DNA from 2 places in the Micromonospora sp. WMMA1363 genome. Region 2 is predicted to be linked to the other one. Evidence: riboswitches for the same ligand, from Rfam matches in the RefSeq annotation. Region 2 holds a riboswitch; the other holds the start of a gene.
What was found. A riboswitch is a leader RNA that binds a small molecule or an ion and turns the genes downstream of it on or off. The one in region 2 is predicted to bind cobalamin.
Positions count from the first base shown of each region.

Region 1 (14,852 bases), 680 kb from region 2:
TCGCCCCGCCCCCGCCGCGCACCTCGCCGTCCGCATCGAACGCGTCGGCGGCGGCCGGCGGCGCGACGCCCCCGGCGCGGGACCGACGCAGTGCGGCCCGGGCAGCCGGCTCGGCCCGGCGGTAGGTGTGGAAGTGCCCGGGGTGGTACAGATGCGAGCGGGTACCGGACGCGGCCAGGGCCGGCCCGACCAAGAAGAGCGTGTGCTTCCACAGGCGGCGTTCCTTGACCGTGGCGGCCAGCGTGCCGACGGTGCAGCGCACCACCACCTCGTCCGGCCAGGTCGCCTGATACGCGACGACCGCCGGGGTGTCCGCCGGATACCCTCCAGCCAGCAGCTCGGCCTGCACCTGCGAGGAGCGGGCGGCGGAGAGGAACAGCGCCATCGTGGTGCCGTGCCGGGCGAACTCGCGGACCCGCTCACCCGGCGGCATCGGCGTCCGCCCACCCTCCAGTCGGGTGAGGATCACCGACTGGGCGACCTCAGGGATGGTCAGCTCCCGGCCGACAAGCGCGGCGACTGCGGTGAACGCGGAGACGCCGGGTACCACCTCCACCGCCAGGCCGAGCGCCCGGCACAGGTCGAGCTGTTCCTGCATCGCCCCCCACAGGGCCGGGTCCCCGGAGTGGATCCGGGCCACGGTCAGCCCCGCGTCGGCGGCCCGCCGGTACAGCGGCAACACCCCCTCGATCGGCAACTGCGAGGAGTCGACGATCTCGGCGTCCGGCCGGGCGTGGGCAAGCACGTCGGCGTGTACCAGGCTGGCCGCCCACACCACCACGTCGGCGGCGGCGATCACCCGGGCGGCGCGCAGGGTCAGCAGGTCGGCCGCGCCGGGTCCGGCGCCGACGAACCACACGGTTCCGCTGGTCACAGCTTCCCTCCCCGCTGGTCCCGGCGGGCCGGGACCAACAGCGTCGACAGGTACGGCAGGTCGTCGGCGGCCTCGGCGGCCGGCCCGACGTGCTCGCCGGGCAGGCCGAGCCCCCGGCCGAGCACCGCGTCGCCGAGCCGGCCCTGTCGGCGCAGCTCGGCGAGCAGCTCGGGGTGACGGCGCCAGCCCTTGTAGGCGACAACGGTGCCCGGACCGGACACCGCGTCGGCGAAGAGCGCCAGGCCGGCGGTGGCCGGCAGCAGCGTGAGCGGTTCCCGCCCCTCGCAGAGCGGCACGCCGCTGCGGGCCGCGAGTTCCTGCATCGCGGTGATGCCCGGGACGGTCCGGACGGTGATGTCGGCCCGCCAGGCCTGAATGGTCTGCGCCAGGTATCCGAAGGTGGAGTACACGTTGGGGTCGCCGATCGTGGCGAAGGCCATCGTCTGGGCGCCGCCGTCGACGGCGGCGACCACCGCCCGGGCGGCGCCGTCCCAGGCTCGTTCCCGGCGGGCGGTCACCCCGCCCCGATCGTCGAGGGCGAACGGCAGCCGGCGCAGTCGATCCGGCGGGACGTGCGGGGTGACGGTGGACTCGGCCCGGCCGGGAGCGGCGGCGCCGTCGGCGCCGTACCGGTCCAGCACCGGGACGAACACCAGCTCCGCCTCGCGCAGCACCCGTACCGCGCGCAGGGTGAGTAGTTCCGGGTCGCCGGGGCCCACCCCGATCCCGATCAGCGTGGCGGTCACCCGGCCGCCTCGACCAGCCGCCGGGCCACCTGGGGTCGCCCCGCCCAGTGGGTGTGCAGATAGGAGGCGTGCACCGGGCCGGAGACGAAGCCGTGCTCGGCGCCGGTCCAGCGCCACGCCGGCCGGTCGCCGTGGCCGGGGTCGGTGACCGTGCGATGGAACTCGTGGCCGCGTACCGGTTCGCCCTCGGTGTGCACCGGGGAGTCGGCGGCGGCGACGGCGTCCCGATAGCCGACGGTGAGCCGGCCGGTCATCCGGGCGGTCAGCGCGAGCCGGCCGCACATCGGCACGCCGTCCAACTCGCGCCCCAGATAAAGCAGGCCGGCGCACTCGGCCACCACCGGCCCGTCGAACGCGGCGAGGTCGGCGCGCAGCCCGGTGTTGGCGGCGAGGGCTTCGACGTGCAACTCGGGGAAACCGCCGCCGATCACGATCGCACGGGTGCCGGTCGGCAGCGCCGGGTCGCGCAGCGGGTCGAACGGGACGACAACCGCGCCGGCGGCGGCGAGCAACTCGCTCGTCTCGGCGTACCCGAAGGTGAAGGCCGGGCCGGCGGCGACCGCGACCACTGGACGCACGGCCCCCGCGGGGCCCCCAACGGCCACGGCCGGATCCCACTCCGGGGTGGTCAGCGGCGGAGCGCTGCGGGCCAGGTCGAACACACCGTCAAGGTCCACGGCGGACTCGACCAGCGCGGCCAACGCGTCGACCATGGCGATTGCCTCGGGGGCCCGCTCGGCGACCGGCACCAGTCCGAGGTGCCGGGACGGGGCGGCCACCTCGGCGACCCGGCTGATCGCGCCCAGCACCGGTACGCCGACCTCGGCGAGCGCATCGCGCAGCAGCGACTCGTGCCGGGGCGAGCCGACCCGGTTGAGGATCACCCCGCCGGTCCGCACGCCCGGATCGAACGCCCGCATCCCGAGTACCAGGGCGGCGGCGCTGCGCCCCTGCGCGGTGGTATCCAGCACCAGCAGTACGGGCGCACCGACCAACCGGGCGACGTGGGCGGTGGAGGCGAAGCCGCGACGGCCGACGGCACCGTCGTGCAGTCCCATGACCCCCTCGATCACCGCGATGTCGGCCGGCGTGGGCGCGCTCGCGGCGTGCCGCAGCAGCGGGGCGATCCGTTCCGGGCCGACCAGCCAGGGGTCGAGGTTACGACCGGGCCGGCCGGCGGCGAGCGCGTGGTAGCCGGGGTCGATGTAGTCCGGGCCGACCTTGTGCGGACTGACCGCGAGGCCTCGGCGGCGCAGCGCGGCGAGCAGCCCGGTGGCGACCGTGGTCTTGCCGTGCCCACTGGCCGGCGCGGCGACCACCACCCGGGGCAACGCCCACGGCGTAGCCGGAGCGCCGGTCACCGCGGAAGCCGGCGCGGCCGGATCCGCTCCCGCACGGGCCTGGTCCGGCGTGGTCCCGCCCGACCCGCCGGCGACTCCGGGGCTCGGAGCAAAGCCCGCGATGCTCACCACTCGATGCCTTTCTGGCCCTTCTGGCCGGTGTCCATCGGATGCTTGACCTTCGTCAGCTCGGCAACCAGGTCGGCGGCGGCGACCAGGCGCGGGTCGGCATCGCGGCCGGTGATGACGACGTGCTGGAAACCGGGACGGGTGGCGAGGGTGGCGACCACCTCGGCCACGTCCACCCAACCCCACGCCATGGGGTAGGTGAACTCGTCGAGCACGTACAGGCCGTACCGCTCGGCGGCCAGGTCACGCTGGATCTGCCGCCACCCCTCGCGGGCGTCGGCCGCATGGTCGGCCTCGCCGCCACGTTGGATCCACGACCAGCCCTCACCCATCTTGTGCCAGCTGACCGGGGCGCCCTGGCCGGTACGCGTGTGGACCTCGCCGAGCGCGCGGAAGGCGTTCTCCTCCCCCACCCGCCACTTGGCGCTCTTGACGAACTGGAACACCCCGATCGGGAGCCCTGCGGTCCACGCCCGCAACGCCAGCCCGAACGCGGCGGTCGACTTCCCCTTCATCTGCCCGGTGTGGACGATCAGTAGCGGCCGGTTCCGCCGCTGCCGGGTGGTCAACCCGTCCGCGGGCACGTGCGAGGGCTTCCCCTGCGGCATCAGACGGCGCTCCTTCCCGCCGCCGCCGTCGCGGCGATCCTGTGGTCTTGGTCCCACCGTTCTCCGCCGTCGTCCGACGCCCCGGGGCGGAACGCGCGTGATCGTGGCGACGGGGCGGTGGCGATGGTGGTGAGCGGGGTGGTGGTGACCTGGGGTAGGGGGTGGTGCGAGGCGGCCAGGTGGGTGGCGAGGCGGGCCGCCAGGTTCAGGCGGACAGGGCCCGACTCGCAGTCGACGACGACGCACGGGGCGCCCGTGGCGCGCAGCACGGTCGCCGCCCGCTCGGCCCGGTGCAACGGGTCGGCGCCGGCGGTGGCGCGGCCGTCGGTGACGACGAGGACCAGGGGACGGCGCCGCGGGTCCCGCAGGCGCTGCACGCGGAGCAGATCGGCGGCGGCGAGCAGGCCCTCCGCGAGCGGCGTTCGCCCGCCGGTGGGTAACTCGGCCAGCCGGGTCGACGCCGCGAGCACCGACGACGTGGCCGGCAGCAGGACCTGCGCGCCGGTACCCCGGAAGGCGATCACGGCGACCTTGTCCCGGCGCTGGTACGCGTCGGTGAGCAAGGCGAGCACCGCGCCCTTGACCGCGCTCATCCGCTGCCGCGCGCCCATCGAGCCGCTGGCGTCCACGACGAACAGCACCAGGTTTCCCTCGCGCCCCTCGCGGACCGCCTCCCGCACGTCCGCCGGGCGCAGCCGCAGCGGCCCACCGAGCCGTCCCCGGGCGGCCTGCTGCGGTGCGGCGGCCCGAACCGTGGCCGGCAGGTGCAGCCCCGAAGACCGGCCGGCCGGCACCCGCGCACCGGTCGTGCGCCCCTGCCCGGTCCGCGCCCGCGACCGCCGGCCGGGCACCCCCTCGCCCACTCCGGACGCGGTGAACAACCGGGCCCGCAGCCCACCCTGCGGTACGGCCACCGCTGCGCTGCTCTCGTCCGGGCACTGGCCGTCGGACCGCCCCGACCGGCGCTCCCCGGCCGGCCCGCGCCGGCGCCCGATCCCGCCGGACGGTCCACCGTCGACGCGGTCGTCGCCGATCCCCCCGCCGTCGGCGTCCCCGTCGGCATGGTCAGCCGGTACGCTCCCGGCCGACCCGCCGGGCCAGCCCGCACGGGAGAGCGGCGGTTCCCACCGGCCGCCCCGGTCAAGCTGTGGCCGACCGCCGTCCTCGGCACGGCCTTCACCCCGAGCGGACCCACCGGTACCGGGCTGGTCGTGGACACTCGACCCGCCGACGCCGGACCACCCGCCGGCGCCGACATCACCGTCGGGACGGGGACCGTCCCCGCCGGAGCCACCGGTCGGGCCCACACCGTCGGGGGGACCACCGTCCGGCCCGGGGTCGCCGTCCGGCCCGCCGGAGCTCGACCCACCGTCCTCCGGGTCATCGGGGTACTCCTCCGCGGCCCGGCGCAACGTCTCGTCGAGGCGCTTCTCGTCCAGGCCCGGGGTGTCGAACGGGTCACGGCGGCGGCGGTGTGGCAGGGCGAGCCGGGCCGCCACCCGGACGTCCTCCACACCGACCCGGTCGCGGCCCTGCCAGGCGGCGTGGGCGACGGCGGTGCGGGCGGTGACGATGTCGGCGCGCATCCCGTCCACGTCGAACGCCGCGCAGACCTCGGCGATCTGCCGCAGCGCGGCATCGGTCAGCGCTACCCGGTCGAGCCGGGCCCGGGCGTCGGCCACCCGGCGGGCGACGGCCGCATCCGGCTCGGCCCACCGGGCGGCGAAGCCGGCGGGATCGGCGTCAGCGGCGAGCCGGCGGCGGACCACCTCCACCCGCACGGCCGGGTCCCGGCTGGCCGTCACCTCGACGGTGAGCCCGAACCGGTCGAGCAGTTGCGGCCGCAGCTCCCCCTCCTCCGGGTTCATCGTGCCGACGAGCAGGAACCGGGCGGCGTGGCTGACCGAGACGCCCTCCCGCTCGACGTGGCAGCGGCCCATGGCCGCGGCGTCCAGCAACAGGTCGACCAGGTGGTCGTGGAGCAGGTTGACCTCGTCAACGTAGAGCACTCCACGGTGGGCGGCGGCGAGCAGGCCGGGCTCGTACGCGCGTACCCCCTCGGCGAGGACCCGCTCCAGATCGAGCGCGCCGACCACCCGGTCCTCGGCGGCGCCGACGGGCAACTCGACCAACGCGGCCGGGCGACGCTCCGCCGCCGGCCCGTCCGGGTGCGGACCATCCGGGCAACGGAGGTCCGGCAGGGCCGGATCGCAGCCGAATCGGCAGCCGACAACCCGGTCCACCGGCGGCAGCAGGGCAGCAAGGGCGCGGACGGCGGTGGACTTCGCGGTGCCCTTCTCGCCCCGGACGAGCACCCCGCCGATCGCCGGGCTGACCGCGTTGAGCAGCAGCGCGAGGCCCATGTCGGCCATCCCGAGGACAGCGGAGAACGGGAACACGGTCACTGCGTCGTCTCCGATCGCGACTGCGGGGCTCGCAAACCCCGCTCACTCCTCGCGCTCACCGCACCACCCACCGATCGCGACTGCGGGGCTCGCAAACCCCGCTCACTCCTCGCGCTCACCGCCGGTCCTCCAGGTCGCCCTCGCTGGCCAGGTACATCTCGCGGAGCCGGTCCAGGGTGTCCGGGTTCGGCTCGGCCCACAGACCGCGGTCGGCGGCCTCCAGGAGCCGCTCGGTGATGCCGCGCAGGGCCCACGGGTTCGACTCACCGAGGAAGTCCCGCGTCCCGCGGTCGAACAGGTACGCCTCGGCGAGGCGCTCGTACATCCAGTCGTCGACCACGCCGGCGGTGGCGTCGTAGCCGAACAGGTAGTCCACGGTGGCCGCCAGCTCGAAGGCGCCCTTGTAGCCGTGGCGGCGCATCGCGGCGATCCAGCGCGGGTTGACCACCCGGGCCCGGAACACCCGCCGGGTCTCCTCGCCGAGCGTGCGGGTACGCACGTCGTGCGGCATCGCCGAGTCACCCACGTACGCGGCCGGTGAGGCGCCGGTGAGGTGGCGGACCATCGCCACCATCCCGCCGTGGTACTGGAAGTAGTCGTCGGAGTCCACGATGTCGTGCTCGCGGGTGTCCTGGTTCTTCACCGCGACGGCGATACGCCCGAAGGAACGTTCCATGTCGACCCGTGCCTCCCGCCCGTTCAGCCCCCGCCCGTACGCGTAGCCGCCCCAGACCGCGTACACCTCGGCGAGGTCGGCGTCGCTGCGCCAGTTCCGGGCGTCGATGAGCGGCAGCAGCCCGGCCCCGTACGCCCCCGGCTTGGAGCCGAAGATGCGGGCAGTGGCCCGGCGCTCGTCACCGTGCTCGGCGACGTCCTCCGTCACGTGAGCGCGGACGAAGTTGTCGGTGGCGGGCTCCTCCAGCGCGGCCACCTGCCGCACCGCGTCGTCGATGAGCGCCACGACGTGTGGGAAGGCGTCCCGGAAGAACCCGGAGATCCGCACGCTGACGTCGATGCGGGGCCGGCCGAGCTCGGCGAGGGGCACCACCTCGACACCGGTGACCCGACGGGAGCGGTCGTCCCAGACCGGTCGGCAGCCGAGCAACGCGAGCACCTCGGCGATGTCGTCACCCTGGGTCCGCATGGCGCTGGTGCCCCAGACCGTGAGGCCCACCGATTCTGGGTATCCGCCAGTGTCCGCGAGGTACCGGGCGAGCAGCGAGTCGGCCAACGCCACCCCCACCTCCCAGGCGTTGCGACTGGGGATCGCTTTCGGGTCGACGGAGTAGAAGTTGCGCCCGGTGGGGAGCACGTTGACCAGACCACGGGTCGGCGAGCCGGACGGACCGGGCGGCACGAACCGCCCGTCGAGCGCGGCGAGCACCCGATCGATCTCGTCGGTGGTGCGGTCCAGCCGCGGCACGACTTCGGTGGCGGCGAACCGCAGCACGGCGGTCGCGTCCGGCACCGACCCGCCGGTAACCTCGGCGACGACCGCCTCGGCCGCGGCCGGGTCCCAGCCGAGCGTCTCCATCCCGAGGACGAGCCGCCGAGCCAGCGCCTCGATGAGGTCGACAGCGTCGGCGGCGGTGGCGGCCGGTCCGTCGACGATGTCGGTCAACGCCTCCGGCACGGTCACCCGCCGCCCCGGCGCGGCGAGTAACGCGGCCTCGTCCAGACCGTGGCTCGCGGCGAGCGCCTGGCGCAGGCCGGGCAGGGCACGGACGCCACCCCACACCTGTGGGGCGCGCAGCACGGCGAGCACGAGGTTGACCCGCGCCTCCCCAGTGGGCGCGGCGGCCAACACGTGCAGGCCGTCGCGAATCTGCACGTCCTTGACCTCGCACAGGTAGCCGTCGAGGTGCAGCACGAAGTCGTCGAAGTCGTCGGCGGCCGGCATCTCGGCCTGGTGCAGGTCGTGGTGCAGCTCGGCGGCCCGGACCAGCTGCCAGATCTGGCGCTGCACGGTGGGAACCTTGGTCGGGTCGAGGGCCTGCACGGTCGCGTACTCGTCCAGGAGCTGTTCCACCTTGGCCAGGTCGCCGTACGTCTCGGCGCGCGCCATCGGTGGCACGAGGTGATCGACGACGATGGCGTGGGCGCGGCGCTTGGCCTGCGTCCCCTCCCCAGGGTCGTTGACGATGAACGGATAGACCAGGGGCAGGTCGCCCAGCACCGCGTCCGGGGCGCAGTCGGCGGCCAGTCCGAGGCCCTTACCGGGCAGCCACTCCAGGGTGCCGTGCTTGCCCAGGTGCAGCACGGCGTCCGCGCCGAAGCCACCGTCCGCCGCCGGTGCCGCCAGCCACCGGTACGCGGCCAGGTAGTGGTGGCTCGGCGGCAGGTCCGGGTCGTGGTAGATGGCGACCGGGTTCTCCCCGAAGCCACGCGGCGGCTGGATCAGCAGGGCCACGTTGCCGAAGCGCAGACCGGCCAGCACGAGGTCACCGCCGTCGGTGTACAACTCGCCGGGCGGTTCACCCCAATGGTCCCGCATCGCCTCGCGCAGCTCCGCCGGCACGTCGTCGAACCAGCGCCGGTACGTCTCCCCCGGCACCCGCGCGGACGCGGTGGTGAGCTGCTCCGGGGTGAGCCACTCGACGTCGTGTCCCCCGGCGGCGATGAGTGCGTGGATGAGCTCGTCCCCGTCGTCGGGTGCCGGTGCCTCCCCCAGGTCGTACCCGGCGGCGGAGAGCGCGGCGAGCAGCCGTACCGCGCTCGCCGGCGTGTCCAGGCCGACGGCGTTGCCGACCCGGGAGTGTTTCGTCGGGTACGAGCTGAGCACGACGGCGACCCGCTTGCCGGCGTTCGGCAGCCGCCGCAGCCGGGCGTGCCGCACCGCGATGCCAGCCACCCGGGCGGCCCGTTCCAGGTCCGGCTCGTATCCCGACAGCCCGTCGGCGTCGATCTGCTTGAACGAGAACGGAACGGTGACGATTCGCCCGTCGAACTCAGGGATGGCCACCTGCATCGCCGCGTCCAGTGGGGACAGTCCGGCGTCGCTGCCGGCCCACTGCTCGCGGGTGCTGGTGAGGCAGAGCGCCTGGATCACCGGCACGTCGAGGACGGCGAGCGCACCCACGTCCCAGGCGTCCTCGTCGCCACCGCCGGCGGCGTCGGCCGCCACCGTGCCGCCGGCGGCGAGCACGGTGACCAGCAGCGCGTCGCAACGGGCGAACAGTCCCAGCGGGCCGGTGCCGGCGGCCAGCCCGCGCAGCGAGCCGCAGAAGATCGGCGACGCGTTGCCGCCGGCCGCCTCGACAGCGGCGGCGAGGGTGTCGACGAACGCGGTGTTGCCGGCCAGTGCGTGTGCCCGGTAGAAGACGATGCCCACCGTGGGCCGGTCCGGGTCGGCCGGCCGGTCACCGTGGATCCCGTACGCCGGGGTCGACGCGGGTGGGGCGAACCCCTCGCCGGTCAGCAGTACCGTGTCGGAGAGGAAGCGGGCCAGCTGGGCCAGGTTCGCCGGGCCTCCTTCGACCAGGTACGACAAGGCCTGGGTGGCCACCCCGGAGGGCACCGTGGAGGCCGCCGTCAACTCCGCGTCCGGCACGCTCTCACCGCCCAGGGCGACCGTCGGCACCCCGGAGGCGAGCACCGCGGCCAGCCCGTCGGGCCACGCCTGCCGCCCGCCGAGCAGGCGTACCACGGCCAGGTCGACGCCGTCGAGCAGGCCGGGTACGGCATCGACGGCGACCCGGGTGGGGTTGGCGAGGCGATAGTCGGCGCCGCTCGCCCGCGCGGCGAGCAGGTCGGTGTCGGCGGTGGACAGCAACAGGATGCGCACTAGAGGCTCCGGAGGGTAGCGGCCCGGTCGGCGAGCCGGCCGGGCGAAGAGCAACCGGCCGGGCCGAAGAGCAAGTGGTCAGCGGGCGCGCTACGGCGGCGCGTCACCGCAGCCGACGGTCGTCCGGCAGGCGGGACGACGCAGGCGAAGACGTCAGCGGTCGACGAGGCGAGCGGCCGGTGCGGCGGCGGGGGCTGCGGCCACGCCGGCCCGGCCGGCGGTGCGGTCAGCGCAAGCCCCGGTCCGGTGGCCGGTCGTGCGCGTGCCGGCCCACACGGACCAGGTTCGACGATCGCCGTCGATGGGGGAGACGCTATGTGTCATCGGGTCCTCCTCGGGTGTCCACGCCCTGGGGTGCACCGACGGCCGAAGTATCCTGGCTCCCGGATCGACGCTCACCCCCGGCCTTCCAACCGCGCACACCGCAGCCGTGACTCACAAGGGGGGATCGCTCCCCGGTGACAGTGGCGGGACCGCGCCGGAATCGCACCGGCTTCCTTCACTGCCGTCCGGCCGCGAATGCTGCCACACTTCCGGCGCCCCGGTCAACGCGCCCACACTGCCTGGTCAGGTCCAGCCGGCATCGGCCTGATGGCGACATCGACGAAGTAGCCATCGGCGGCATCGAGTTGCGCTCCCTGCCGGACGGATCCGGGACACGGAATGAGTCCGGGGGCGCAGGGGCGGACCCGCTGCCGCCGGCATCGCGGTTCCCGGGGCACCGGGCAGCCCGATGCCGACGGCTTCCGGGACTCTCGGCGGCTGCCCCGCTAACGGGCGCGGCGCTCCGGGTGGGCCCGGTTCCAGGCCCGCATGCGCTCCGGGTAGCCGGTCTTCGCCGCCTCGTACAGCGGCAGGGCATGCCGGTGCGCCAGCGCCGCCGCGGCCCGGGGCGACCCGGTGCGGCGACGGATCCACTCGCCGTCGTGGGCGATCGCCACCACCGTCGTATCGGTCGCCGTGGTCTCCGGCTCCAGGTAGAACTCCACCCCGGCCCGACTGGCGACGAACGCCTCCAGCGCCGCCAGGTCCTCCCGGGTGGCCTCACGGTCGAGCTTGGTCGGGATCCCGTCCCATTCCCGGCTCCGGGACCGCCGGCTGAACCAGCCCATTCCCGCCTCCTCTCCTCGGCCTGACCTCCAGTGCAGCACCGTCACCTGACAGGATGCTGTGAGGAGGATGATCGCGACCTGTACGGATCATCCCAGCGCGGCCCGGCGGCGGCGGTCGGCCGGTTGCCCCAGGCGGCGTGTTCTCCGTCCGATGCCGGACGTCACCGGCGCCCGGGATGGCCGGGATGTGCGGACCCCTTGGCTCGACCCCGGGCCGTTCCGTCAGGCAGGATCTGGTCCGCACTACCGGCGACCATCCCGGTGGTCGGTCACGAGTCCGGCGACGGCCTGATGGCGGCGGAGCGGATGTCCGCTTTCCGCCCCGCCGGCCCGCTCCCAGTCCGGCCATGCGGTTGACGAGGCGTCCCGCCGGTCGGCGGGCGGGTGGCGGGGACCAGCGCGAGGGTCGGCAGCAGCAGGATCGGCACGACGAGCAGGGCGTGCAGGGTGCCGACCCGGTCACCGAGCAGGCCGAGCAACGGGGGGCCGCCCAGGAACGCGGTGTAACCGATCACGGCGACCACGCTCACCCGGGCGGGAGCACGATCCTCCTCGTCAGCTGCCGCACTCATCCCGACCGGGAAGCCGAGGGAGGCGCCGAGTCCCCACAGGGCCACCCCGGCGACGGCCACCGGCCCGGAGCCGGCCAGGACCGCCACGCCCGCGCCGAGCACGGCAAGCAGGATCGTGCCGGCAAGCGCCCACACCCGTCCCCACCGATCCAGGGCCACCGTGCCGACGGTACGGCCGAGGGTCATACCCACCACGAACACCCCGAACACGGCGGCGCCGGCCGCCTCGCTCAGGTCGTAACCGTCGACGAACGCGACCGCGACCCAGTCGTTGGCACTGCCCTCCGCGAACGCCATCACCAGCACGAACAGGCCGATGAGCAGGGTCCGCGGCTCGCGCCACGCGGCCAGCAGCGCGCGGCGGCGGGTCGCCGGGGAGGTGGTGTCGCCGGCCGGTGTCGTGTCGCCGGCCGGCAGGAACATCCGGGTGCCGAGCAGCGTCCCGGCCACCACCACCGCCGCGATCAGTGGGAGGTGGAGGGTGACCGGCAGGCCGACCCGGGCGGCTCCGGCGCCGAGGCCCGCCCCGGCCACCGAGCCGAGGCTCCACGCGGCGTGGAACCGGGGCATGATCGTGCGACCGAGGCGTCGCTCGACGGCAGCACCCTCGATGTTCATCGCGACGTCGCAGGTGCCCGCACCGTAGCCGACGGCAAGCAGGCCGACCGCCACGCCGGCCTGTGAGCTGACCACGCCGGCGCTGACGCCGACCATCGTCAGGCCGAGCGTGAGAAGCAGGGTGGCCAGGGCTGAGGTGCGCGCGGTGCCGAGGCGCTGGCCGACCAGGCCGGCGGTGGGCATCGCCAGGATTGCCCCCGCCGACATGGCGAGCAGGAGCAGGCCGAGGCGTCCGGCGCTGAGGTCGAGCGCCTCGCGGGCCGCCGGAACCCGGCCGAACCACGTCGCGACGGCCAGGCCGTTGAGGGCGAAGACCACCGCGACCCCGTTGCGGGCGACCAGCACCGACCGGGGTACGACGGCCGGGGCGGCCGGGGCGGCAACGCTGCTCACGGGCGGGAACCTCTCCTCGGGTGCCGGGGACCGCTGCACGATCGCACATCTGAGATCGCTCCCACCAGCCGGATTCACCCCTGTTGCGTGACCCTACGCCCACCGACCACCTTCCCCGTCCCGGCTGGCCCCAGATGATCGCCAGACCCGCCGGAGTAGCCGCCGCTGGCGGGAAAGCGCCGGCCATTCGCCCGCCGACGAAGGAACCACGAGCCCGTGGCCGAACCCACGTCGCCGCACCGGGCGCCGGAGAAGCACCCCCGGCATGGGCGACCACCGCGCCGCCCGAACCGCCGTCGATCCGGGCCACAGGCTCGGCCACGACATGACCTACCACGAGTCCACCGGCGGGTACGAGGTCCGGCAGGGATCGGCGTCGAGCCGGCCAGCCCAACAGGACCGTGAGCGGCACCCCGAAGGCGGGCGGCGCGCCGGTCCAGGGCACCAAGGACGCCCGGTGGGTCGGGTTCAGCGGACGCTCCCGGCACTGCTGCCGGCGGCGCGGGCGGTCAGCTCGGCATACTCAGGTGAGGCCAGGAACCGGGTCAGCGTCTCGACGGTGCCCGGCGTGTAGGGGCGACCGTCCCGCACCTCTTCGGCGGTGAGGAAGACGATGGCGGCACCCTCACCGAGCACCACGTCCTCCTGCCGGGCACGGGTGGCGGCGCAGAAGTAGTGCTTGGCCAGGCCCTGCGCGGGCAGGTCCTGCCGGGCGAAGAGGGCGAGCGGCCCGGTCGGGGCCAGCCCGGTCTCCTCGTACAGCTCCCGCCGAGCGGTCTCCTCCGGACTCTCCCCCGGCTCACCGTGCCCACCGGGCAGGCCCCACGTGTGCGGATAGAACGACGCCCTGCCGTCGCGCAGCTGCATCAGCAGCCGGCCGCGCGGATCGACCAACAGCACACAGGAGATCGGGATCATGCCAGGAAGCCTAACCGCCGCGTTGGACACCGACGCCCCGTCGAACTGCCGTACGCGGCGCCGCCTCGTCGAGTTCGGTCCCGAGACGCTGCGCGATCTCCGGTCAGTCACCAAGAGCGTATCCGCGCTGCGGTACGGCAGCGCCTCGGCGAACTTTTCGACGCCTTCGCCACCGTGTACTGCTGAGGTACCGTCGCGCGGTCTGCCGTTGGCAGCACGAAACACCATGGCCGCAGTTCACCGTCATCCGCACGCCTGCGCATCGCCACCGTGGTCAGCCGGCCGTGCTCCCTGTCGCGAGGGCTGTGGGCGACTGGTCTCGTGGCCGTCCACGGTATTCTGCTGGCGTGGCTGCTCGGTCGGACCACCATCCCCCTGGTGTGCGAGAGGTGACTGTGTCGACTGCGGCAGCGGGGTGTCTGTTCGGACTGGCATACGGCGACGCGCTGGGCGGACCGACCGAGTTCATGTCGGTCGCCGACATCCACGGGCGGTACGGGCCCGACGGTCCGCACGAGTTGGAGGGCGATCCCGCCCTGGTTACCGACGACACCCAGATGACCCTGGCGGTCGGCATGGCACTGTTGGACGCGCCCACACCGACCCCCGAGGTGCTGGAGCCGCTGTTCCGCCAGCGGTTCTCGCGGTGGGCCGCCAGCCCCGACAACAACCGGGCACCCGGCATGACCTGTCTGCGGGCCTGTGGCGACCTCGCACTCGGGCTACCGTGGACACAAGCCACGGTGATCGGTTCCAAGGGCTGCGGCGCGAACATGCGCGTCGCCCCGGTCGGGCTGGTCGCCGGCTACGACCTGGACACCCTTGCCGGCGCGGCGCAGCTACAGGCGGCGATGACCCACGGACACCCGACCGCGCTCGCGGCCAGCGAACTGACCGCGTACGCCGTACGGCTCCTGCGCGGCGGCGCAGAGTTGGCATCCTTGCCCACCCTGCTGCGTACCCGATGCCACGGCCAACGCACCAGCTACCGCGACGAGTGGCTGGGCGTGCTGTGGCAGCAGCCCGGCATCCCCAGCCCCGCCGACTACATCGCCCGAGGCTGGGACGAGTGCCTGCACGCACTGGACCGACTCGATCTCGCCCTCACTCTGATCGACGACGGCGAGGACGCCTGCCGGATCACCGGCGCGGGTTGGATCGCCGAGGAGGCCCTGGCCACCGGACTGCTGTGCGCGATCAGGCATGCCGACGATCCGGTATCCGCCCTTGCCCGCGCCGCCACCACCTCCGGCGACTCCGATTCCATCGCCTGCCTGACCGGCGCATTCCTCGGCGCCGCGCTGGGTATGCCCGCCTGGCCGGCGTCATGGCGTGATCGAATCGAGTACGTTG
Region 1 is NZ_JAUALB010000001.1:1,056,930-1,071,781, reverse strand. It holds gene cobM (precorrin-4 C(11)-methyltransferase) at 1-874, opposite strand, end outside; gene cobI (precorrin-2 C(20)-methyltransferase) at 871-1,620, opposite strand; gene QTQ03_RS04895 (cobyrinic acid a,c-diamide synthase CobB) at 1,617-2,981, opposite strand; gene cobO (cob(I)yrinic acid a,c-diamide adenosyltransferase) at 3,086-3,697, opposite strand; partial or broken gene QTQ03_RS04885 (VWA domain-containing protein) at 3,784-6,137, opposite strand; gene cobN (cobaltochelatase subunit CobN) at 6,218-9,886, opposite strand; cobalamin riboswitch at 10,256-10,386, opposite strand; gene QTQ03_RS04875 (hypothetical protein) at 10,657-10,998, opposite strand; gene QTQ03_RS04870 (MFS transporter) at 11,268-12,581, opposite strand; gene QTQ03_RS04865 (NUDIX domain-containing protein) at 13,050-13,499, opposite strand; gene QTQ03_RS04860 (ADP-ribosylglycohydrolase family protein) at 13,880-14,852, shown strand, end outside.
Region 1: it holds a riboswitch for cobalamin, as region 2 does, so the genes downstream of both, cobN (cobaltochelatase subunit CobN) here and QTQ03_RS08030 (ribonucleoside-diphosphate reductase subunit alpha) in region 2, are expected to answer to the same signal.

Region 2 (14,852 bases):
GTCGAACGCCTCCGCGACCTGGAGCAGGCGGGCCTGATCCACCGCGAGCCGACACCCCCACCCGTGGCAACCACCCTGTTCGCCCTCACCGATCGCGGCCGGGAGTTGGAGTCGGTGCTGCGTGAACTCAGCCGCTGGGGCATGCCCCTGCTCGGCGAGCACGCCGCCGGGGAGAGCTTCCGGACCCATTGGCTGGCACTACCCGTACGGGAACTGACCGACCGGACTCCCGACCGGCCACCGGTCGCCCTCCAGTTGCACGCCGACGGCAACGAGGACCTGGTCGTCGAGGTGAAGGACGGCGCCGTGCACACCCACCCCGGGCGGGTCGACGACGCCACGGCATCGTTGACCGGGCCGCCGCAGCTACTCACGGCCCTGCTGTCCGGCGACGTCGACCTGACCGGCGCGCAACAGCGGGGCCTCCGCCTCGACGGAGACCCGCAGGCAGTCCTTCGCGTCCTGCCGGCCGACACCTCGGCGGGGCCCGCCGCTCGGTAGACACAGCACGGTAGGCCGACAGGCGGCGCGCCCGCGCACCCCCCGCTCCGGCCGGCAGCGAACACGCCCCCGGGGCAATCGCAGCCGCGCCGGAGCGCTCGTCCGACCGCAGCCGCGCCGGAGCGCTCGTCCGACCGCAACCGACACCGGAGCGCTCGTCCGACCGCAACCGGCACCGGCGAAGGATCACGCGAGGGCGTCGCCAGTCGCACCGCCTAATACTGCAACGGCGGGTCGTGACTTATGGCGGTTTGAGTCGTTTGCGGTAGTGGGCGGCTCGGGCTTGTTCCTGGCGGCGACGGCGGAAGTCGGACCAGCGCAGGATGTGGTCGGCTCGACGGCGGGTGGTCAGGACGAGGTGGGCGAACAGGCGGCGGATTTCGTTGCTGCTCAGCGGGATCTGGCTGCGCTCGTTTGCGGTGGTGCCCCCTTTGCGGCTTCGAGGGCGCGGGTGACGACGAGGAACGCGGCGGCGGCCATCGCGAGGGTGATGTGGGCGTACCAGGCGTCGTAGCGGCGGACCTGGTACTGGTCCAGGCCGACCTCGTTCTTCGCGGTCTGGAACGATTCCTCCACCGACCAACGGCTACCGGCGACCCGCACCAGGTCGCGTAGTCGGGTGCCGCGGGGGCCGAAGCAGACGTAGTAGGCGATGTCGCCGGGATCCGTGATCGAGCGTCGGGCCAGGACCCAGCCGCGGCGGCCGTGGGCAAAGGTGCGGCGGATCGGCAGCCGAGCCCAGTCGTAGCGGCGCGGCCCGTGCGCGCCGTCACCACACGACAGTCGTTGCCACGCGCCCGCACGCACCCTGCCGATCAGCTCGTCGACACCGGTGGTGGTGTGCAGCCCGGAGGGCACCCGATCGTCGCGTCGGGTGGCCATCACGTACGCGATGTCCCGATCCTCCAACCAGCCCCGCAGGCCAGGGTTCTGCCCGTAGGCCTCATCGGCCGTGAACCACGAAAACGGCACCCCCGCGGTGATCGCCCGCTCCAGCATGGCCTGCGCCTGCTGCGGCTTGGTCGCGAACCCGACGGCGTCCGGGATCGCCGAGCGCCGGCACCGGTCCCGATCACCGGTCCACGACTTCGGCAGGTACAACTCCCGATCGATCAACGCCCGACCCCGCGGCGTGGCGTAGCACAGGAACGTGCCGATCTGGCAGTTCTCGGTCTTGCCCGCCGTACCCGAATACTGCCGTTGGACCCCCGCCGACGCACGGCCCTTCTTGACGAACCCCGTCTCGTCAGCGATGAGCACCCCGGCCGCATCGCCGATCTGGTCCACCACGTAATCGCGCACGTCATCGCGGACCGCGTCCCGGTCCCACGCCGCGCTGCACAGCATGCCCTGCAACCCGTCCGGCGACACATGCCCAGCCTGCTCCGCGAGGGTCCAGCCGTTACGCCGCTCCAACGGTGCCAGTAGCCCCCGCACATACGCCCATGCCCGCCGCCGCGGCTCCACCCGCTCAAACCGATGCGCGAACCGGAAGAACAACTCCTCCAACCCGGCATCCCACGACCCGACCACCCGCGCATCCACCACAACCAACCAACGAATGATCAGCACCCGAAGCTACGACCCGCCGTTGCAGTACTAATACCGTTGAAACTCCGCGAGGCATACCAAGAAGGACATTTACTGTATGCACCGGGACGGCGACGCCGACGCCGACGAGTGGAGGGAATCATTCATGACGGATGAGTCCTTGACGGTGCGGACCAGACTCGCCGTCAACGGGCAGGACCGCGAGTGGACGCTCGACGCCCGGACGACGCTGCTCGACGCGCTGCGGGAACACCTCGGCCTCTACGGCGCGAAGAAGGGGTGTGACCATGGGCAGTGCGGTGCCTGCACCGTCCATGTCGACGGCCGACCGGTGGTGTCGTGTCTGACCCTCGCCGCCCAGCTCGCAGGCCGTGAGGTGCTGACCATCGAGGGGCTCGCGGTGTCGTCGGAGGAACTGCATCCGATGCAGCGGGCGTTCCCCTCTGTGTCATCCTTGGGGAAGGCAGGTTGACCTGCTGAAACTCTGACCCGTGAGGGCGTGCAAGGAGATCCACCCCCGTGACATCGCATCACCCGGTGCCCGACCCCGAGGTACCAGCAAAGCCCCGAACAAGGACATACACCGCCGCGTACAAGGCGCGGATCCTGGCCGAGTACGAGACCCTCGATAAGGCCGGCAAGGGCGCCCTGCTTCGTCGGGAAGGCCTGTACACGTCGCTGCTCGCGGCGTGGAAGCATCAGCGTGACGCCGGCGCCCGCGAGGCCCTGGCCAAGCCGGCCGGGCGGCCGAAGACCGATCCGGCGGTGCTGGAGGCAGCCCGGTTGCGGGCAGACAACGAGCGGCTGCGCGCCGAGTTGGACAAGGCCCGCAAGGTGATCGAGGTGCAGGGAAAACTCTCCGCGCTGTTGGGGCAACTCGCGACCGACAGCCAGCACAGCGGGAGCGAGCCGACACCATGATCGACGCTGCGATCACCGAACTGACGCCGCTGATCGGCATCCGGACGGCGTGCCGAGCCACCGGCCGGCCGCAGGCCAACCATTACCGCCGGCACCGCCAGACGCCTGCGCCACCGCGGCCGGGGCGTGAACCCAGGCCGCAGCCACGTGCCCTGAGCGCAGCCGAGCGTGACAGCGTCCGGGCGTTGCTCAACAGCCCGGACTTCGCCGACATGGCCCCCGCGGCCGTCTACCACACCCTCCTCGACGAGGGCGTGTACGTGGCGTCGGTGTCGAGCATGTACCGGATCCTGCGTGCCCACGGCGAAGTCAGGGAGCGCCGCCGTCACGCGGTGCACCCGCCGAAGGTCAAGCCCGAACTGATCGCCGACGCCCCCAATCGCGTGTGGTCGTGGGACATCACCAAGCTGCGCGGCCCGGCCAAGCGGGACTTCTACCACCTCTACAGCGTGATCGACATCTACAGCCGTTACACCGTCGCGTGGCTGCTCGCCGAGCGCGAGGACGCCGCCCTGGCCGAACGGCTGCTGTCCGACGCGATCACCAAGCAGGGCGTCGCGCGTGAGCAGTTGACCATCCACGCCGACCGCGGCACCTCAATGGCGTCCAAGACGGTCGCGCAGATGATGGCCGACCTCGGCGTGACCAAGTCCCACTCCCGGCCCAGGTGCAGCAACGACAACCCGTTCTCCGAGGCCCAGTTCAAGACCCTGAAGTACCGGCCCGACTTCCCCGACCGCTTCGGCAGCGTCCAGGACGCCCGAGCTCACTGCCGCGCCTTCTTCACCTGGTACAACACCATCCACCGGCACTCCGGCATCGGCTGGCACACCCCACACGACGTCCACCACGGCCACGCCCGGCAGGTCCGCGATGTCCGCGCCGACGTCCTGACCGCCGCCTACACCCGCAACCCCGAACGATTCGTCCGCGGCATCCCGCAACCACCCGCCCTGCCCACCACCGCGTGGATCAACAAGCCCGAGGACACCACGACTCAGTCAACGAACCCCTGAACCGACCGCCCCAAAAAGGTTGACACCTTCCGTTCCTCGAGTGTGACGCGCTGCAGTGTGGCTACTGCACCCCGGGGCAGCTCATGTCGGCGGTTGCCTGTGTAGCCGAGGGGCACGCCGGATCAGCCGACGAGATCCGCGAGTTCATGAGCGGAAACCTCTGCCGGTGCGGGGCCTACCAGGGCATCGTCCGAGCCGTCGCCACCGTCCAAGCCGCCGGACCTCGGCGGTCGTGATGCGTCCCTTCACGTACACGCGGGCGCGCTCGGCGCACGAGGCGGTGACGGCGTTCGCCACGTCCACCGCTGACCGGCCGCACTATCTCAGTGGTGGCACCGCCCTGATCGACCTGATGAAGCTGAGCGTCGAGACTCCCGGTCGGATCATCGACCTGACCGACGTCCCCGACCTCGACTTCGTCCGCGAGGAAGACGGTGACCTAATCGTCGGCGCGCTGACCCGGATGAGTGACGTCGCGAACCACCCGCTGGTCGGTGCCAGGTGTCCCGCGCTCGTGGAGTCACTGCGATCCGGGGCCTCCCAGCAGTTGCGGAACATGGCGAGGGTTGGCGGTAACCTGTTGCAACGCACACGCTGCGGCTACTTCCGGTCAGTCGAGTTCCCCTGCAACAAGCGGCAGCCGGGGTCGGGGTGTTCCGCGCTCGGTGGGCTCAACCGCGGACACGCCATCCTCGGTGGCAGCGACCACTGCATCGCCGTGTATCCGAGCGACTGGGCGGTGGCGCTGACCGCGTTCGACGCGAGCGTGGCGGTCGTCGGACCGAACGGCACCCGCTCGGTCTCGATCCACGACCTGATCGTGCCGCCGGGCGACACCCCGGACCGCGAGACCACGCTCGCCCCCGGCGAACTCATCACCGCCATCCGCGTACCCACGAGCCCGGCGGCGCGGTCGTCGACCTATCGCAAGGTGGGCGACCGGAGTTCGTACGCGTTCGCCCTCGCCTCGGCCGCCGTCGGGCTCCACCTCGACGCGGCCGGCGCCGTCGGCGAGGTGCGGATCGCGCTCGGTGGACTCGGCACCGTGCCCTGGCGGGCGTGGGACGCCGAACGCGCACTGGTCGGCGCCCGGCTGGACGACGCGTCCGTACGGGCAGCGCTGGAGCCGGAGTTCCGGTCGGCACGCACCACGGCGCAGAACGCCTTCCGCGTCGGCTTGGGGGTGGAGACCGTCGTGGAGGCTGTCGCCATCGCGAAGGAGAGTGCGTCGTGACCGCGGTGACCTGGGTCGGTTCCGACCACGTCCGCCTCGACGGCACCGAGAAGGTCCGCGGCGAGCCGATCTACGGCGCCGACCGCACCGCCGAGGCAATGACGTACGCGGTCCCGGTCGGCGCGACCGTCGGCCGGGGTCGGATCACGGCGCTCGACACCGCCGCGGCGGAGCGGGTGCCGGGGGTACTCGCGGTGTTCACGTACGAGAACCTGGACCGCCTGCATCCGGCCGACTTCGCCTACGGCGCGGGGAGCGCGAACGAAAGCTCCCAGCCGATGCAGGACCCCGTCGTGGCCTACCGCGGTCAACCGATCGCGCTCGTCGTGGCCGAGACCCTCGAGGCCGCGGCGGACGCCGCGGCGCTGGTGACCGCCCGCTACGAGGTTGACCCGTTCACCGTCGAACTCGACGACCCGGCTGCCGAATCGGTCGACCAGGCGCAGGAGGTGCCCGCGTTCCCGGCGGTGGAGATCGGCGCGGGCGATCGGCTACTCGACCAGGCGCCGGTCGTGGTCGACGCCACCTACGTCACCCCGGCACAGCACCACAACGCTCTGGAGCTGTTGTCCACCGTCGCACAGTGGCGGGATGGGACGCTCCTCATCCAGGAGGGCACCCAGGCGGCCGGGCGCGTGCGGCATGCGCTGGCGAATCAGCTCGGGATGCCGATGGAGCTGGTCCAGACCGTCTCGCCGTCCCTCGGTGGAGGTTTCGGTCAGCGCACCAATCAGACGTTCAACACGGTGCTCGCCGCCGTCGCCGCGCGGCGGGTCGGACGGCCGGTGAAGCTTGTCGTGCCGAGGGCGGACGTGTTCCACAGTGTGCACTTCCGTCCGGCGACCCGGCACCGCATCCGGCTCGGCGCGCAGGACGACGGCACGATCACCACCCTGGTGCACGACATCCACGCGCAGACCTCACGCCACGACCTGATGCCGTTCTGGGGGGCGGAAACCTCCTCACGCATGTACGCCATCCCGAATTTCCGCAGCACGACCAGCCTGGTGCGCCTCGACACACAGACGCCCGGCTACATGCGCGCGCCGATGGAGATGGCGACCATGTTCGCGGTGGAGAGCGCGCTGGACGAACTCGCGGCGCGGCTACGCGTCGACCCCGTCGAGCTACGCAGACGCCACGACACCGCCGTCGACCCGGTGACCGGCAAACCGTTCTCCTCACGGCGTCTCCTGCAGTGCCTCGAGCGGGGCGCCGACCGGTTCGGGTGGTCCCGGCGCGACCCGACACCCGGGTCGATGCGCTCCGACGACGGCAGCCTCGTCGGCTGGGGCATGGCCGCGGGCTCCTATCCCTGCCTGGCCTCCGCCGCCGCCTCGCGGGTGCGGCTGCACGACGACGGCACCGCGGATGTCACGGTCAGCGGACACGAGATGGGCCAGGGACTGCGCACCGTGGTCGCGCTGGCCGCCGCCGAATCCCTGGGGCTGCCACCTGGCCAGATCCGCGTGACCGTCGGTGACACCCGGGCCGTGCCGCAGCCGGAGACGGGCGGTTCCTGGGGAACCGCGACCGCCGTGCCCGCCGTCCTGGACGCGGTCGACGGAATCCGGGCCCGGCTACACCAGATCGCCGCCACCCACGGCGAGGCCGTCGCCACCGTCGACGTCACCGAGTGTCGGCTGGCGGACGGCAGGCTGGTCGGCCCCGACAACTCAGGGCCACCGGTGACCGGGCTCCTGACGGCCGCCGGCCTCCCGTCGGTCGAGGCGGACGGCCAGTACTTCGCCCCGGGGCAGAAACCGACGGACGTGCCGGCCACGGCCACCGCGCGGAAGAGCGCGGTGACGTCGGACGTCGGCAGCGCCTTCGTGGGCCCGGAATTCCCCGCGTTCGTCACCTGCTCCTACATCGCCCACTTCGTCGAGGTCCAGGTCGGGGCCCGGGTGCGCCGGCCGCGGGTCACCCGGATGCTGTCCGTCGTCGACTGCGGCCGGGTGATCAGCCGCCGCACGGCCACCAGCCAGGCCTTGGGCGGCCTGGTCTGGGGAATCGGCACCGCACTCACCGAGGAGAGCATCGTCGACCCCCGCTACGGTGGGTTCCTCAACAACAACCTCGCCGACTACGAGGTGCCCGTCAACGCCGACGTCCCCACGCTCGACGTCGACTTCGTCGACGAGCCCGACCCGTCGTTCGGCGCGTTCGGTCTGAAGGGGCTGGGCGAGGTCGTCCATGTCGGGGCGGCGGCCGCGATCACCAACGCCATCTACCACGCGACCGGGATCCGGGTCCGGGAGCTGCCCGTCCGCGTCGAGAACCTGATGGCGGACGCGGCCCGATGACAACCCCGGGTACGAGTCGGCGGGTGGCCCGCGATTCGGCGGGGCGGGTCGGCGACGGCGTCGGGTGACATCGTGCTGGCGCGTCCGCGGTGCCCCGGTCGCCGGTCGCCGCGGGTGGCCCCCGCGGCTGACCGAACGCCCGTGCGCAGGCAGGGAGTCCGATGACGGCGGAGATCAGACACGTCGCGCCGACCCTACGACGGTGGTGCACGGCCGATACTCGCTTCGCTGTGGCCACCGTGGTCGGGGTGTCGGGCGACGCGCCGTGCGCGGTGGGAACGGTGATGGCCATCGCCGCCACCGGGGAGGTCGCCGGTGGCGTTGCCGGGGGATGCGTCGACGGTGCGGTGTTCACGGCGGCGCAGGACGTGATCGGGTCCGGTCGCGCGCACCGGAACCGCTATGCCCACCAGGGTGCCGGATCGTCGATGGTCGGCCTCGCCTGCCGCGGCGAGATCGACGTGGTGGTGCTGCCGGCGGCGGTGGATGTCGTGGCGCCCCTGCTCGACCGGTTGCTGGCGAACCAGCCGGTGGCCTCGGCGCTGGTGCTGCCCGCGGATCCGTCGGCGGTGCTGCTGGTGGTGGCGGACCCGCATGGGATGTGGGGATCGTCGGGCGACGCCGGTGTGGACGAGATGGTGGCCCACCGGCTCCGGGCACTGGCGTCCACCGGTGGGACGCAGGTCGAGCGGCTCGTCGACACCGGTGGGCGGCCGATGGACGTCCTGTGTGTCGGGCACCGGCCGGCACCCCGGATGTTGGTCTACGGGATGAGTCCGGTCGCCCGAGCGGTGAGTCAGCTCGGGCGGTTTCTCGGCTTCGATGTGACGGTGTGTGACCCCCGGCCGGTGTTCGTGCGGGCAGCGCACTTTCCCGACGCGCACCAGGTGGTCTGCGACTGGCCGCACCGTCACCTGAGCAGCGTCGACGTCGACGCGCGGACGGCGATCGTGGTGCTCAGCCACGACGACCGGCACGAGACCGAACTGCTGTCGCTGGCCCTGCGGGGACCAGCCGGCTACGTCGGTGTGATGGGCAGCAGAGACACGCACCGCGAGCGACTGGTCCGGCTCGCCGCGGCGGGCCTGACCGAGCACGAACTCTGGCGTCTTCGGGCACCCATCGGTCTGGACCTCGGCGCCCGGACGCCGCAGGAGACCGCCGTGTCCATCTGCGCCGAGCTGGTCATCACCGCCGGCGCCGGGGGAACCGGTCGCCCACTGACCGACACGGACGGGCCCATCCATCGACGCACCGGCACCACGGTCAGCTGACCATGCCGGAACCGGGGCACCGTGCGATCCGTTCGCCGGCGGGTGCGGGGCTGGAGGCGGAGGGTCCCGTCGCGGGGCTGGTGCTCGCCGCCGGGGCGGGACGGCGGTACGGCGGGCCGAAGGCACTGGTGGGATACGAAGGCCGGCCGCTGGTGCTGCGCGCGCGAGACACGCTGGCGGCCGGCGGTTGCGCTCCCGTGCTCGTGGTGGTCGGAGCACACGCGGAAGCCGTCACGGCGCTGGTCGGCTCGGGTGTCGTCCGAAATCCGGCATGGGTGACCGGCATGGGTTCGTCCCTGCGGGCGGGGCTGGCGGCACTGGAGACAACTGCCGTCACGGCCGTGGTGGTGCTCCTGGTCGACACACCCGACATCGGCGTCGAGGCGGTGCGCCGGGTGGTTGCCGCCGCCCGACCCGACGCCCTGGTCGTCGCCGGCTATCGGGGACGCCGGTGGGGACACCCGGTGCTCCTCGGGCGCGAGCACTGGGTCGGCGTCGCCGCCAGTGCCACGATGGACCGGGGCGCCCGCGACTACCTCCGTCAGCGCCGTGCAGTCGTCCGGGTCGTACCGTGCGCGGACATCGCCGACTGCCGGGACCTCGACGTGCCCCGCGCAGAGCCGATGTGACGGGCCGGGCGACCATCGCCGGATCCGGTCCCGAAGCGACGAGCGGTGAGACGAAGCTGACACGCCAACGCGACATCTGGTGTTTCCCGCTCGGCGGGGACGGCATATATGGTGTCTCCCGCAGCTGGTTCGGCCGCTCCCGCACGGGACGGCCGAGGCAAGAGGGAACCCGGTGCGAATCCGGGACTGCCCCGCAGCGGTGAGTGGGAACGACCGCCGTCACCAAGCACTGGACCACACGGTCCGGGAAGCGACGGCCAGTAGGCGACCGGGACCCGGTCACGCCCGCGAGTCCGAAGACCTGCCAGCGCGCCGCACGCGCCGCGTGCGGCGGTCGGCGGCCGCGCGGGACGGCCGACGCCATCAGCCGACCGGTGACGGCCGGCTCGCCGTCCGACGGCCACGTGGCGTCTCCTGCGCGTTCGTCGACCTCGTCGACAGGCGTGAGGAGGGGACGTGACGGCGACGCAGGAGCAGACCGCAGCCGATCAGCCGGAGCAGCGTCGGCAGGTGATGCAGGTCCGCAAACGCAACGGCGACACCGAGCCGGTGGACGTCAACAAGATCGTCCGGGCGGTTGAGCGGTGGGTCGCCGAGTTGGACGAGGTGGACCCGCTGCGGGTCGCGACGAAGACGATCAGCGGCCTCTACGACGGGGCGAGCACCGCGGAGCTGGACACGTTGTCGATCCAGACGGCGGCGGAGCTGATCGGTGAGGAACCGCAGTACTCCAGGCTGGCGGCGCGGCTGCTGGCCGCGTACGTGGACAAGGAGGTCCGTGGGCAGCAGGTGGCGAGCTTCAGCCAGTCCATCCGGTACGCGCACGGCCTGGGACTGATCGGCGACGACACGGCCGCGTTCGTGGCCCGCAACGCCCGCAAGCTGGACGACGCCGTGGACCCGGCCGGTGACCTTCGGTTCGAGTACTTCGGACTGCGCACCGTCGCGGACCGGTACCTGTTGCGGCACCCGCAGTCGCGGCTGGTGGTGGAGACACCGCAGTACTGGCTGCTGCGGGTGGCCTGCGGGTTGTCACAGACGCCGGTCGAGGCGATCGGGTTCTACCGGCTGATGTCGTCGCTGGCGTACCTGCCCAGCTCGCCGACGCTGTTCAACTCGGGCACCCGGCACACTCAGATGTCGTCGTGTTTCCTGGTCGACTCGCCTCGCGACGAGCTGGACTCGATCTACGAGCGTTACCACCAGGTCGCCAAGCTGTCGAAGTTCTCCGGTGGCATCGGCATCTCCTGGTCGCGGGTACGCGGCCGGGGCGCGCTGATCCGCGGCACGAACGGCCGGTCGAACGGTATCGTGCCGTTCCTCAAGACCCTCGACGCCGGCGTCGCGGCGGTCAACCAGGGCGGCCGGCGCAAGGGCGCGGCCTGCGTCTACCTGGAGCCGTGGCATCCGGACATCGAGGAGTTCCTGGAGCTGCGGGACAACACCGGTGAGGACGCGCGGCGCACCCACAACCTGAACCTGGCCAACTGGATCCCGGACGAGTTCATGCGTCGGGTCGAGGCGGACGGCGACTGGTCCCTGATCGATCCGTCGGACGCGCCGGAACTGCCCGACCTGTACGGCGAGGAGTTCGACGCCGCCTACCGGATCGCGGAGAAGAAGGCCGTCCGGACGGTCAAGGCCCGGGACCTGTACGGACGGATGATGCGCACCCTGGCGCAGACCGGCAACGGGTGGATGACGTTCAAGGACGCGTCGAACCGACTGTCCAACCAGACCGGCGTGCCGGGCAACACGATCCACCTGTCCAACCTGTGCACCGAGATCCTCGAGGTCAACAGCGACACCGAGACCGCGGTGTGCAACCTGGGCTCGATCAACCTCGGGGCGCACGTCACCGCGGACGGCGTCGACTGGGCGAAGCTGCGGGCGACGGTCCGCACCGCGGTGGTGTTCCTGGACCGGGTGGTCGACATCAACTACTACCCGGCCGAGCAGGCGGCGGCGTCGAACCCGCGCTGGCGGCCGGTCGGGCTCGGGCTGATGGGCCTGCAGGACGCGTTCTTCACCCTGCGCCTGCCGTTCGACTCGGCGCGGGCCCGGGAGCTGTCCACCCGCGTACAGGAAGAGATCTACCTGACCGCCCTGGAGGCCTCGGCCGGGCTGGCCGAGCGCTTCGGCCCGCACCCGGCGTACGCCGAGACCCGCGCGGCCAGGGGTGAGCTGCACCCGGAGCTGTGCGGCACCGAGCCCACCCAGACCGAGCGGTGGGCCGCGCTGCGCGCGGCGATCGCCGCACACGGCCTGCGTAACTCGTTGCTGGTCGCGATCGCTCCGACCGCCACGATCGCCTCGATCGCCGGCTGCTACGAGTGCATCGAGCCGCAGGTGTCCAACCTGTTCAAGCGCGAGACGATGTCCGGCGAGTTCCTCCAGATCAACACGTACCTGGTCCGTGAGCTCAAGGCGCGTGGGCTGTGGACGCCGCAGATCCGGGACCAGATCAAGCGCGCCGAAGGGTCGGTGCAGGGGATCAGTGACCTGCCAGCGGGCGCGCGGCAGTTGTTCCGCACCGCGTGGGAGATCCCGCAGCGGGCGCTGATCGACCTAGCCGCCGCCCGGGCACCCTACGTCGACCAGTCCCAGTCGCTGAACCTGTTCATCGGCGCACCGACCATCGGCAAGCTTTCGTCGATGTACCGCTACGCCTGGAAGTCCGGGCTGAAGACCACCTACTACCTGCGCTCGCGTCCCGCGACACGCATCCAGCAGGCCACCGTCGGTGTCACGCCGGCGACCACGCCGGTCGCCGCGGTGAGCGACGCCGAGGCGTTGGCCTGTTCCCTGGAAAACCCCGAGAGCTGCGAGGCCTGCCAGTGACCGCCGATCCCGAGACCCGTACCACGAACTCCACCGCCGTCGGCGAGCGGCACATGCTGCTCGACCCCGGCATGGACCTGACCCTGCGGCCGATGCGCTACCCGCACTTCTTCGACCGGTTCAAGGACGCCATCCGCAACACCTGGACCGTCGAGGAGGTGGACCTGCACGCTGACCTCGCCGACCTGGCGAAGCTCTCGCCCGCCGAGCGGCATTTGGTGTCCCGGCTGGTCGCGTTCTTCGCCACCGGTGACACCATCGTCGCCAACAACCTGGTGCTCAACCTCTACCAGCACGTCAATTCCCCGGAGGGTCGGCTCTACCTGTCCCGGCAGCTGTTCGAGGAGGCCGTGCACGTCCAGTTCTACCTGAACCTGCTCGACACCTACGTGCCCGACGAGAAGGAGCGGTTCGCGGCGTTCGCCGCGATCGAGAACATCCCCTCCATCCGGCGCAAGGCCGAGTTCTGCTTCCGCTGGATCGACTCCGTCTTCGAGCTGCGCGAGCTACGGAGCCGGGAGGACCGCCGGGCGTTCCTGCTCAACCTCATCTGCTTCGCCGCGTGCATCGAGGGGTTGTTCTTCTACGGCGCGTTCGCCTACGTCTACTTCCTGCGGTCCCGGGGTCTGCTCAACGGGCTCGCCTCCGGCACCAACTGGGTGTTCCGCGACGAGTCCATGCACATGGCATTCGCCTTCGACGTGGTGGACACCGTCCGGCGGGAGGAACCCGAGCTGTTCGACGCCGAGGTGGAACGGCAGGTCACCGAGATGCTCTCCGAGGCGGTCGAGTGCGAGGCCCAGTTCGCCGAGGACCTCCTGGAGCAGGGCGTCTCCGGGCTGTCGCCGGCCGACATGCGGGAGTATCTGCAGCACGTCGCCGACCGCCGGCTCGCCCAACTCGGCATCGCCCCGCGCTACGGCTCGACCAACCCGTTCGCGTTCATGGACCTGCAGGATGTACAGGAGCTGTCGAACTTCTTCGAACGGCGGGTTTCCGCGTACCAGGTCGGTGTCACCGGGAGCGTCACCTTCGACGACGACTTCTGACCGCCGTCCCCGCACCCCCGGGGCGCCGAGGTCGCGGCGCCCGGGGGGCGGTTGCCGGTTGGCTACTCCGAGATCAGCGACCGGCGGTCGTGCCGGCGAGGGTGCGGCACTCCCCCGGGTGCTCAGCCGGCGACGCCAGCCGGGTGGTCCGTCTCGAAGCGGTGGCGGGTCAGGAAGGCCAACTGCGCGCGCTTGTCCGGCATGTCGATCTCGGAGGCCAGCACGAAGCCCTCGGCCCGCAACCGGCGCAGGGCTGCCTCGTTGCGGACGTCCGGCTCGACGACGATCCGCTGAACGGCCGGGTCGCGCAGCAGGAAGCGGACCAGGGCGGGGCCGACGGCCGTGGTGAGCCCGCACGCGTAGCGCCGGGACGGGCTGAGCAGCAGGTGCATGCCGACGTCGCCCGGCTGGACCGGGTAACGCTCACCCACCGGGTCCGCCTCCGGTTGGTAGGTCTGGAACAGGCCGACCGGCTCGCCGTCCAGCAGGATGAGGTAGGCGTGGTGGGTGTCCAGCCCGTCGAGGAACGCGTAGGTCTCGCGTACCTCGTCGAGGCCGTGCGAGCCCATGCCCCAGAACGAGTTGCGGGGTTGGGTCACCCAGCCGTGCAGCAGTTCGGCGTGCCGGTCGGGTTCCACCGCCACGAGCGTCAGCTCGCCGAGGACGGGAATCTGCTGCTGGTAGATCACGGTTGCCTCGTCCTTCGCGCTCCGGGGCGGGTCGACATGGGGATCAGCTCATCGGCGAACCCCGCCTCGCCGACGCGGGCGGGACACACGTTCCATCGAACGAGCACCTTAGGCTACCCTCCCCTAACAAAGGCAGACCTTACCTGGAGGGCGCGTGAAACGGAACTGGGAGGGCCTGGTGCTCAAGGCCATGGGAGGCCGGGACTTCCGGTTGACCGTACTGGGCACCGAGTCGGTCGACGGGCACTACCAGCGCCTACGCCTCGACGGTGGTGGATTGCTGGAGTCCTGCGGCGTCCATCCGACGATGTGGATCCGGTTGTGGTTCGACAACGACGGTCGAGCCCACCAGCGGGCGTACACGCTGGTGGACCCGGACCTGGAGACCGGGCGGTTCACCCTGGAGTTCGCCATCCACGACGGCTGCGCCGCGCGCTGGGCCACCACCGCACAGGTCGGCGACACCATCGAAGCGACCGTGCAGGGCAGCGCGTTCCAGCTACCCGAACCCGCCCCCGGGCACCTCTACCTGGTCGGGGACGCGGCGTCGCTACCCGCGGTCAACAGCCTGCTCGACGCCGGCGCCGACATCCCCGCGACGGTCTGGCTGGAATACGCGCACGAGGGTGAGATGGCGCTGACACCGCGGGCCCGGGCCCACCACGGGGTGACCTGGGTGCCCCGCCGGGACGGTGGCCAGCACCTGGTCGACACGGTCTGCGCCGCCCTGACCGCCGGCGACACCGCCCACTACTGGGTGGCCTGCGAGGCGGCCAGCACCCGCAGCATCAGCCGACACATCCGGCGCACCCTGGGCGTCGACAAGCGCCAGGTCACCTCG
Region 2 is NZ_JAUALB010000001.1:1,741,204-1,756,055, forward strand. It holds gene QTQ03_RS07985 (winged helix-turn-helix transcriptional regulator) at 1-501, shown strand, start outside; gene QTQ03_RS07990 (IS701 family transposase) at 892-2,034, opposite strand; partial or broken gene QTQ03_RS07995 ((2Fe-2S)-binding protein) at 2,198-2,509, shown strand; one part of gene QTQ03_RS08000 (IS3 family transposase) at 2,572-2,902, shown strand; one part of gene QTQ03_RS08000 (IS3 family transposase) at 2,902-3,989, shown strand; partial or broken gene QTQ03_RS08005 ((2Fe-2S)-binding protein) at 4,022-4,225, shown strand; gene QTQ03_RS08010 (FAD binding domain-containing protein) at 4,225-5,223, shown strand; gene QTQ03_RS08015 (xanthine dehydrogenase family protein molybdopterin-binding subunit) at 5,229-7,529, shown strand; gene QTQ03_RS08020 (XdhC family protein) at 7,691-8,803, shown strand; gene QTQ03_RS08025 (nucleotidyltransferase family protein) at 8,806-9,432, shown strand; cobalamin riboswitch at 9,541-9,755, shown strand; gene QTQ03_RS08030 (ribonucleoside-diphosphate reductase subunit alpha) at 9,889-12,273, shown strand; gene QTQ03_RS08035 (ribonucleotide-diphosphate reductase subunit beta) at 12,270-13,322, shown strand; gene QTQ03_RS08040 (GNAT family N-acetyltransferase) at 13,445-14,011, opposite strand; gene QTQ03_RS08045 (siderophore-interacting protein) at 14,166-14,852, shown strand, end outside.